3 regions of the Rhodococcus koreensis genome follow, and region 1 is predicted to be linked to each of the others. Evidence: riboswitches for the same ligand, from Rfam matches in the RefSeq annotation. Region 1 holds a riboswitch; each other region holds the start of a gene.
What was found. A riboswitch is a leader RNA that binds a small molecule or an ion and turns the genes downstream of it on or off. The one in region 1 is predicted to bind cyclic di-AMP.

Region 1 (3,267 bases):
CCGCAGCAGCCCGGCGGCGAGGAGCCGCTGAACGGGACGGTCGGGGGGTGTCCCGGGAGCCGCGTCCCGGGTCCGCCCGATCGAACTCGACTTCGCCAGGGTCTCGAGGATGTCCCGTTCGGCGGTCTGCAGTCCCGCCAGCGCCGCCGTGATCCCGGCCTCGTCGAGCGTCTCGACGGGTTCGGCGCTTCGTCCGACGCGCCACGGGATGGTGGCCACGACGGCGGGAACGATCCGCAGCGTCGTCTTGTCGCCCCAGACGATCCCGACGGACCGCAGGCCGTCGAGGGTGGCGTCGACGGTCTTCTTCGTCGCCCGCGACCCCACCGCCTCCTGCAGGGTGGCCCGGGGCACGGGCACCTCGTCGGCGCGCTCGAGCGCCAGGAGTTCGAGGACACCGAAGTCCAGGGACGTGAGGTTGTCGGCCGCCCGGGCGACCGAGGCCCGTTGCTCGGCGCGGCCGGCGAGGACGACGATCGTGGCCGGCGGCGGGACCGCGAGATCGGGGCGCCTGCGGAGCAGATCCGTCAGTTCTGCGTCGCTGCGCGCGGCCAGCCAGTCCGCGAGCGTCGCGGCGCCGCGGGGGGAGACTGCGGTGCCGTTGGTGCTCGCGATGGTGTCGTCGGTGTCGGTCATCGACTATCAGATTAGAGACCTGGGCTGTACGTCGCCGAATGCTCCTGTCAAAATGGCACCGTGGCTAACAATTCGAAGAAGCAGTATGTGGATCCAGGGTGGCCCGAAACCGCCGATGGAGATCACGCCGTGACCGAACTGTCGTCGACCCGTGCGGGCGGATTGTCCCCGTTCGGCGAGGACACCGAGTTCCCGTTGCCGGCGGAGTCGTTGCCGTACGCGCACCCGCACACGGTGATCAACCGCTGACCATGCGACAGAAGAGGGGCCCTGCACCGGATCGGTGCAGGGCCCCTCTTCTGTGAGTTGCGGGGATTACTGCGGGAGCAGTCCCTTGTTCGCGTCGATGAGCTGCAGGATCTGGGGATCGATCGCGATGCCCTGGGCCTTGACGGCCTCGATCGCGCTGTCGACGGCGCCGGCGTACTGCGAGGTGCCGCTGGTGCTGGGGACGCCGCCCGTGATGTCGGGGAGGGCAGGCGCCGCGGGCGCCTCGGGCACGGTGGCGGGGGTGGTGCGCTGGGTGGGTGCGCTGCTCAGGCCGAGGCTCGAGGAGCAGGACGGCCATGCGCCCCAGCCCTGGGAGTCGAGGACCTTCTCGGCGACGACGATCTGCTGTTCACGCGAGGCCTGGTTGGCGGTGGCTGCGTACTGGGTTCCACCGTGTGCGTTCCAGGTGCTCGGGGAGAACTGGAGTCCGCCCTGGAAGCCGTTTCCGGTGTTGATGCCCCAGTTTCCGCCGGACTCGCACTGCGCGAGGCGGTCCCAGTCGGAGTCGGGTGCCGCGTTCGCGGTGCCCGAGAAGGCTGCTCCGGCGACGCCCATGATGGCGCCGGTGACGGCGACCTTGGCGACGGTGCGGCCGGTGGTGGTGGGCTTGCGATGGCGTCCGCTCATAGTGGTAGAGATCCTCTCCACACGCGCCTGCGAGGTCAGCTGTCGGGTTCGGGCTGAGAGGTCGCCCGGCCTCGCCTCTCCTGGCTGGAGAGGGTCTGGCTTCACCCCAAGATCCGACTGTGCGAGGCACATTCGGACCGGTGTCCGTCTGGAAACTTGCGTTCCCTGGAGGACTTTGGGTCCCCCGTCCTCGTCCCTGGAATGCTTCGTCGGGACTCCGGTACCCGCGGGACGAGGTTTGGCGCGGCGGGCCGGACGTGGCCGATGTTTCATCGGCCGGTGACGACGGTAACGGGCCGAGGCCGCAGTGTCACCATTTGATAACGCGGAGTGTCTTCGCCTGTTGCGGGGCCTCATTGGGCGCGCCGGGACTCTTCCCAGCTAGTGGCGACGAGACGTGCGTATCGCCGTCCCGTTGCCCTTCCGTTACCGGGTCGTTATGTGAGGAAGCTCACATCACTGCGGTGCGTCGACGATGTCCTTGCCGAGGGGCATCAGCGAGATGGGAATCATCTTGATGTTCGCGACGGCGAGCGGGATCCCGATGATCGTGATCGCCATGGCGATTGCCGTCACGACGTGCCCGATCGCGAGCCACAGACCAGCGATGATGAACCAGATGACGTTGCCGATCAGCGAGGCCACACCGGCCGTCGGCTTGTCGATCACGGTCTTCCCGAACGGCCACAGCGCGTAGACGCCGACGCGGAACGACGCGATGCCGAACGGGATCGTGATGATCAGGATGAAGCACAGGATTCCGGCGACGAAGTACCCCAGCGCCAGCCACAGACCGCCGAAGACCAGCCAGATGATGTTGAGCAGAATTCTCATGATCGTCCCCTCGGTGGTTGGGAATGCCTCGGTGATCGGGTGTGTCAGCGCGAGCGTCTGCCCTGCCTCAGTGCCGCGACGATTCCGAGCAGGAATCCGATCGGGCAGGCGAGGGCGATGAGGTAGAGAACGAGACCCGGTTCGGAATCGGAGAGCACCGGGGTCAGGAAGATCGCCACGATCGCGACGAAGCCGATCGCGAAGAGAGCGAGCGCGACCCGCAGGAGTCCGTCGCCCCTCCGGGGTGTGTGAGGTGTGCTCGAAGGAGTCGATTCGTGGGCCACACCAGCAACGATAGTGCCTGGAAACCCGAATGCCGGAGGGGGTGTCTGCAAGGTAGACTGTGGGCACTGCGCGTCCCGCACCAGAGGTGGGGCGCGCTGTTTTGCATACCAAGTGCAACAAATACCAAGTGCAACCAACTGCACTCCAAGTGATGAGCGGGTGAACGCGGTGCCGACCGGCAAGGTGAAGTGGTACGACGTCGAAAAGGGCTTCGGCTTTCTGTCGCAGGAGGAGGGGGAGGACGTCTATGTGCGTTCGTCCGCTCTTCCCGAGGGCGTCGAGGGCCTCAAGGCCGGTCAGCGTGTGGAGTTCGGCATGGCCGCCGGTCGACGCGGACCCCAGGCGCTGAGCCTGAAGGTGCTCGACCCTGCGCCGTCGCTGCGTCAGAACGCCGCGCGCAAGGAGCCGTCCGCCAAGAAGCACACGCCGGACGAACTGCACGGCATGGTCGAGGACATGATCACGCTGCTCGAGGCGAAGGTCCAGCCGGACCTGCGCAAGGGCAAGTACCCCGACCGCAAGACCGCCCAGCGCATCTCCGAGGTGGTCCGCGCCGTCGCACGCGAACTCGACAGCTGATTTCTCCGACGAGAAGGGCCCCGCGCTGTGACAGCG
Region 2 (3,267 bases), on a different replicon from region 1:
GTCGTATCGCTGGGTGTCTTTCGCGTCGAAGTAGTCACCGCCCTTGCGTTTCGCTTCGTCGGTTCCCCAGTCCCGGTGCTGCGGAACGGGCTCCATGCGGGGAATGTGCTTGCGGCAGTGAATGTATGCCTCTTCGACCTCCACCATCACCCACCGTTGCGGGATTCGTCCCGGCGCGCAGTCGCCCGGTAGATCCGGGAGTTCGGAGCGCAGCACGTCGTCCTCGACGATCCGCGCCGCGCCGTTGATGTGCAGCCCGATCAGATCGTGGACGAAATCGACGAGCACGAGTCCGACGTGCGGGTTCTCGGCGATGTTGCCGAGACTGGCCATCACCCCGTTGCCTCGGTACTCGGGGTAGGCGAGGGTTTTGGGGTCGATCACGTGCAGGAATCCGGGTGCGCCGGCGCGCAGGCTGTTGTCACATTCGCCGGCCGCGTCCGCGGTGGCGACGAACGCGATCTCCTGGCGGCCGACGAAATCGATCATGGCCGGAGTGAGATGGTCGAGCACCTGTTCGGCATAGAACCGGGCGGCACGCTCGACGGTGCCGTACCGATGCTGGAGGTCTCGTTCTCCGGCGCTACCGATCTGCCTCATCTGTCTCTCCATTACGGTTCGGCATCATTGGCCGGTTCACCCTACGGGACCCAGGCGGGTGCGTCGCGCCGCGCAACAACACCGTGGGAGGGCTGCAACGCGGGCGATCCTGGGCCAGGCATCGGTCGGTGACCTGGGCGTACCGTGAATGGATGAAGACCAAATCCCCTCGAGACGAGCTTGCCCGCCGGCTGGCCGAGCGGGACGAGTTAGTGGTGGAAGTCCTCGAACTCGAGGGCCGGCTGGAGAGGGCCAAACGCCGCCTCGACGAGGTATCCGCCGAGATCGGCTCGTCCGGGCACATCGAGTAGCACTTCTCCGGGGCGTGCAGCACGACCGATGTGGGAGTGTGTACCGGCGGACCGACGAATTCAGCGCTCTCGTCCTGGGTTTCCTGCGGGAGCGCGGCTGCCCTGAGGTGGCCCGCAGAGCCAGGACCGGTCAATGGCCGGCCCGGGAGTTTCGCACGCCCTGCGCCCCATCCCCTCCATCGCAAAGCCTTTCCCCCAGCAGCTGTTCAATGTCGCCCGCTTCATGGTCTACCGGGCCATCGCCGCGCCGAAGACGCACAGCGCCCACCGATCGGACCCTGAGTGTCGGATCCACTCATCCCACCCATCTCCATCTCCGCTCAGGGCACCGGCCAAGGAGATCGTCGACGCACCGCGGTGGCGTGAGCTTCCTCACATAGCGGTCCGGTAACGGAAGGGCAACGGCTCGGCGATACCCGTGTCTCGTTGCCACTAGCTGGGAGGGGTCTCTGTGCGTCCAATGGGGCCCCGCAACAGGCGAAGACACTCCGCGTTATCAAATGGTGACATTGCGGCCTCGGCCCGTTACCGTCGTCACCGGCCGAGGAAACATCGGCCACATCCGGCCCGCCGCGCCAAGCCTCGTCCCGCGGGTACCGGAGTCCCGACGAAGCATTCCAGGGACGAGGACGGGGGACCCAAAGTCCTCCAGGGAACGCAAGTTCTCAGACGGACACCGGTCCGAATGTGCCTCGCACACTCGGATCTTGGGGTGAAGCCAGACCCTCTCCAGCCAGGAGAGGCGAGGCCGGGCGACCTCTCAGCCCGAACCCGACAGCTGACCTCGCAGGCGCGTGTGGAGAGGATCTCGACCACTATGAGCGGACGCCATCGCAAGCCCACCACCACCGGCCGCACCGTCGCCAAGGTCGCCGTCACCGGCGCCATCATGGGTGTCGCCGGAGCAGCCTTCTCGGGCACCGCGAACGCGGCACCCGACTCCGACTGGGACCGCCTCGCGCAGTGCGAGTCCGGCGGAAACTGGGGAATCAACACCGGAAACGGCTTCCAGGGTGGACTCCAGTTCTCCCCGAGCACCTGGAACGCGCACGGTGGCACCCAGTACGCGGCCAGCGCCAACCAGGCCTCGCGTGAAGAGCAGATCGTCGTCGCCGAGAAGGTCCTCGACTCCCAGGGCTGGGGCGCATGGCCGTCCTGCTCCTCGAGCCTCGGCCTGAGCAGCGCACCCACCCAGCGCACCGCCCCCGCAACCGTGCCCGAGGCCCCCGCGGCGCCGGCACTCCCCGACCTCACGGGCGGCGTCCCCAGCACCAGCGGCACCGCGCAGTACGCCGGTGTCGTCGACAGCGCGATCGAGGCCGTCAAGGCTCAGGGCATCGCGATCGATCCCCAGATCCTGCAGCTCATCGACGCGAACAAGGGACTGCTCCCGCAGTAATCCCCCGCGCCTCACAGAAGAGGGGCCCTGCACCGATCCGGTGCAGGGCCCCTCGTGTGTCGTCGGGTCAGCAGTTGGGTATGGGTGCTGATCAGGGGTGTCCTTCTCATTGGCGTTGCTGACAATGGAACCGTGGTAGGCATCGCGCACGACGTCAAGGTCCTACCGCAGCGCCAGGACCTCAACTTTTACGAGAACCACCTGACAACGCTGCTCGCGAAAACGGCATCGGCGGAGCCTCCACGGCGAATGTTCGTATCCGGTTTGAGTAAGTCGATAATCCGGGTGTATGCGAGACGATTTCCCTTTGTGGCGGACCGAGGGGTGCTGGGTCTGCGCCGCCCGAACCGAATAGCCTGCCACCGGAGCGTTCCCGTCAGCGCAAGGCATGCGTCCGTTCAGGTCAGGTTAGGTCCGCGGTTGGAGCCGTTGCCGCATTGGCTTTGATTGAGTCGATCCCGTTTTGAGCCGCCGCCTTCGAGGTGTAGCCCTGGCTGGCCGCGATGATCTCGCCGTTAGCCGCCTTCAGGTGAAACCGGAACTGGCCGGCGGTGTCCTTGAACAGCTCGAACTTCGCAGTCATCGCTCCTCCTCTGGATGAGTCCCCGGCGGACGCGGACCATGCTCACGGTAAGCCGATCGAACACGCATCGACAACGAAATGCACGATTCCCCCACGGAGGTCAGCTACCAGGCATGGCCGTTGAGTGCCCGGAAATGATGCATCTGATGAAATACGGAGCAGTCTAGTTTACATATTAATTGTCACCGGCAATCGAAAATAACTGCCTGCCAACGATTTTGGCGCACCACTCGATTGAGGTGATCGTTGCGGGGGCGGGGGCGAGGCGCAGTCGGGGTAAGCCCTTCGCGGAGGTCGGTCTCCGATTGATCGTTTCTGCGCACGGATGCGCCGGGCTCCCACCCAACACCATCGGCTCGACCAACCTCGTCCAC
Region 3 (3,267 bases), 4.7 Mb from region 1:
TTGCGCTGCAGGTCGTCGCTGACCACCTTGGCCTGCTCGGTGGCCGCCCGCGCGGAATCCGCGGACTGCTTCGACGCCTCGGCCGCCTTGGTGGCGTCCGACGTGGCCGATTGGAATTGCGCGACCTGATTGCGGGTGTCGTTGGAGATGGCGTCCAGAGCGGACATCTGGTCGAGGAGTTGCTGCGGTGAGTCGCTCACCATCACGGCGAACAGGCGATTGGTCCGGGCGCCCTGGTAGTTGGCAGTGGCGAGTTTGTTCACCACGGGCTGGAAGACGGCGACGCGGGCGTTGGCCTCGTCGAGCACACCTTGGTCGGCCGCGAGCCGGGCGTCCGCATCGCGTTGGGCCGACTGCTTGGCCTCGAGATCGATCTGCGCGTTGTGGAGGGCCTCCGACGTCTGCTCGGACTGCCGGGACAGGTCACCGAGCTTCGTCAGCGTCTCGGTCGGGTTGGTGGTGACCGGGTCCGCACCCGCCGGGATCGAGGGCAGCGACACGAGTGCCACCGACAGCGCTCCGGCTGTCAGCACGCTGCCCAGGGAGCGCTTCATCTTGTGTGAGGCCACGGAAATGCGGTTCTCCGATCGTCGATCTCCACCCGCCGGGTCGGTTGTCCGATGCGCGGCTCAGGAATTTCCCCGGCCGATGCGACCGCGGAATGCCGAAGAGGTGGTGACCCCGCGTTGCCGCCCGGTTGGCGCGGCAAGACTTCGCAAGGTCTCGGTTAGGTTACGGAATGACATACGTGTGTGTCCACCCATGTCACGACGGGGGTGGCGGGGACCACCGGGCGGGTGAACGACACGCTGTCTGCCTGGGGCGCAACGACATCGAGGGTGGGTTCGAATCGTGATTCGAACCCACCCTCGGTGGTCGTGCGAGATCCTACGAAGCTACCCCGTGCATCCCCGCCCTCGACTCGGTGGATGCCTCGCCTCGCGCGTGGATCAGTAGCGGCGTGCCCCGTCGAAAGGCATGGACGCGATGGGCGCCAACTTGACGGGCTGCCCCTCGGTGGAGGCGTGGATCACGTTGCCGTTGCCGGCGTAGATGCCCGAGTGCGAGCCGCCGTAGAAGGAGATCACGTCGCCGGGGCGGAGATCGGACTGCGACACCGGGGTACCGGCGGCCGCCTGCGCGTAGCTGGTGCGCGGCAGGTTCAGTCCGGCCTGCTTGAACGCCCACTGCACCAGGCCGGAGCAGTCGAACGAGTTGGGACCTGCGGCGCCGTAGACGTACGGCGAGCCGAGCTTCGCCTGAGCGGCCTGAACGGCCTTGTCACCTGCGGTGCTGCCCGGCGCGGGGGGCGCGGGCAGGTTCGGGACACCGGGGATCTGCGGGATGACGACACCCGGGATCTCGAAGGTTCCGACACCGGGAATGGTGATGGGGTCTGCGGCCGCGGGGGCCGCGGTAGCGGTGAGCGCTCCGACTGCGAGCGCGCCGGCGACGACTGCCCGTCGCACATTCCGCTTGGAAACTTGTGACGCCACGAAAGGGGTACTCCGTTTCTTCCATTCATCCGCCGACCGAGTTAGCTGACGGGTTCGGGCTGGGAAGATCAGCCCTACCCACCGGTGCGTGAGGACGTCCCGGCGGGATTCACCCCAGTAGAAACTTGGGTTCCCGGTACGACCGCTCTCGCGAGTGGCCGATTAGGCGGTGACTAGCGATGCTGCCCCGGTGTTGAGGCTGCGAGACTCCGCTAGGTCTCAGGAAGGTTACGAAATGGAATACCCCGGTGTCGACCGGAACACGCGGAAAGTGTCCGTTTGCGCCGTTTCGAGGCATGCGGGCGCGCGGTACCCACATTCGGTAACGACTCGATAACAAGCGGTATGTTTCCGTTCGCTTTTCGACAGCGGGAGTGGACATTTCGCGTAGCCCCGCGACCCTCCGGGCGTGTCAGGCTCCGCGTTCCCGCTGTTCAACGGGGGTGGCGCGGACGCTGCCCGACAACTGCACCGGACCCGCCGCCCTCGGCCCCCGCACCCCCGGAACCCCCGTTCTGGGTCGCGCGCCCGACCGTCGCTCCACCCGCCGCCGCGGCCCGCACACGGGCAGTGTGATCCTCGTCTCTCCGAGCCTCCCGGGCGGGTCTGTCGGTGCCCGTCCATACGCTCTGAGCCGTGAGTGTCCCCGGCGTACCCGAACAGTTGAGATTCGACGAGCTCGACACCCCGCTGCGGGACACCACGTTCGTGGTGGTCGACCTCGAGACCACCGGAGCGCGGCCGGGCGAGGACGCCATCACCGAGATCGGCGCCGTGAAGATCCGCGGCGGCGAGGTGATCGCCGAGATGGCCACCCTCGTCGACCCGGGACGGTCCATCCCGCCGCACATCGTCGAGATCACGGGCATCACGACCGCGATGGTGATCGACGCACCGCGCATCGAGCGCGTGCTGCCCGCGTTCCTCGAGTTCGCACGCGGAGCGGTGCTCGTCGCCCACAACGCCCCCTTCGACACCGGCTTCCTCAAGGCCGCTGCGTCGGCCACCGACACCCCCTGGCCCAAGTTCACCGTGCTCTGCACGGTCAAACTGGCCCGGCGGGTCCTCACCCGCGACGAGGCGCCGTCCGTGAAGCTGTCGTCGCTCGCCCGGCTGTTCGACGTCGGAACCACCCCGACCCACCGGGCCCTCGACGACGCCCGCGCCACCGTCGACGTCCTGCACGCCCTCATCGCCCGGGTCGGCAACCAGGGAGTGCACAGTCTCACCGAGCTCGTCGACTACCTTCCCGACGTCTCTTCGCACCAGCGGGCCAAACGCACGCTCGCCAGTCATCTCCCCCGTTCGCCCGGCGTCTACCTGTTCCGGGGGCCGTCCGACGAGGTCCTCTACGTCGGCACGGCGACGGATCTGCGCCGCCGGGTGCGCAATTACTTCACCGGCTCGGAGACGCGCGGCCGGATGAAGGAGATGGTCGCGTTGACCACCCGGATCGACCACGTCGAATGCGCGCATGCTCTCGAGGCGGGTGTGCGCGAGCTCCGGCTGCTCGCCGCCCACACCCCGCCGTACAACCGGCGGTCCAAGTACCCGAAGCGCGGCTGGTGGATCACGCTCACCGCGGAGGCCTTCCCCCGGCTGTCGGTCGTGCGGACCCCGGCCGCCGATTCGCTAGGTCCGTTCCGGTCCCGCTCGACCGCCGCCGACGTCGCCGACGTCCTCGCCGAGTACTGCATTCTCCGCACCTGCACGAGCCGGATCCCGAAGGGACGGGCGCACGGTGCGCAGTGCCCGCCCCGCGAGCTCGGGC

Region 2: another riboswitch for cyclic di-AMP. It lies ahead of JWS14_RS48365 (transglycosylase family protein); the one in region 1 lies ahead of JWS14_RS27400 (transglycosylase family protein).
Region 3: another riboswitch for cyclic di-AMP. It lies ahead of JWS14_RS05845 (NlpC/P60 family protein); the one in region 1 lies ahead of JWS14_RS27400 (transglycosylase family protein).

The regions. Positions count from the first base shown of each region.
Region 1 covers NZ_CP070609.1:5,968,185-5,971,451, forward strand. Annotated here, with positions in the region: gene JWS14_RS27390 (helicase-associated domain-containing protein) at 1-636, opposite strand, end outside; gene JWS14_RS27395 (hypothetical protein) at 697-885, shown strand; gene JWS14_RS27400 (transglycosylase family protein) at 952-1,533, opposite strand; cyclic di-AMP (ydaO/yuaA leader) riboswitch at 1,542-1,755, opposite strand; gene JWS14_RS27405 (YccF domain-containing protein) at 1,990-2,367, opposite strand; gene JWS14_RS27410 (hypothetical protein) at 2,412-2,651, opposite strand; gene JWS14_RS27415 (cold-shock protein) at 2,821-3,231, shown strand.
Region 2 covers NZ_CP070611.1:378,200-381,466, forward strand. Annotated here, with positions in the region: gene JWS14_RS48355 (pyridoxamine 5'-phosphate oxidase family protein) at 1-600, opposite strand, end outside; gene JWS14_RS48360 (hypothetical protein) at 753-911, shown strand; cyclic di-AMP (ydaO/yuaA leader) riboswitch at 1,507-1,720, shown strand; gene JWS14_RS48365 (transglycosylase family protein) at 1,729-2,310, shown strand; gene JWS14_RS48370 (YegP family protein) at 2,714-2,893, opposite strand.
Region 3 covers NZ_CP070609.1:1,278,781-1,282,047, forward strand. Annotated here, with positions in the region: gene JWS14_RS05840 (C40 family peptidase) at 1-569, opposite strand, end outside; gene JWS14_RS05845 (NlpC/P60 family protein) at 951-1,496, opposite strand; cyclic di-AMP (ydaO/yuaA leader) riboswitch at 1,511-1,675, opposite strand; gene JWS14_RS05850 (DEDD exonuclease domain-containing protein) at 2,133-3,267, shown strand, end outside.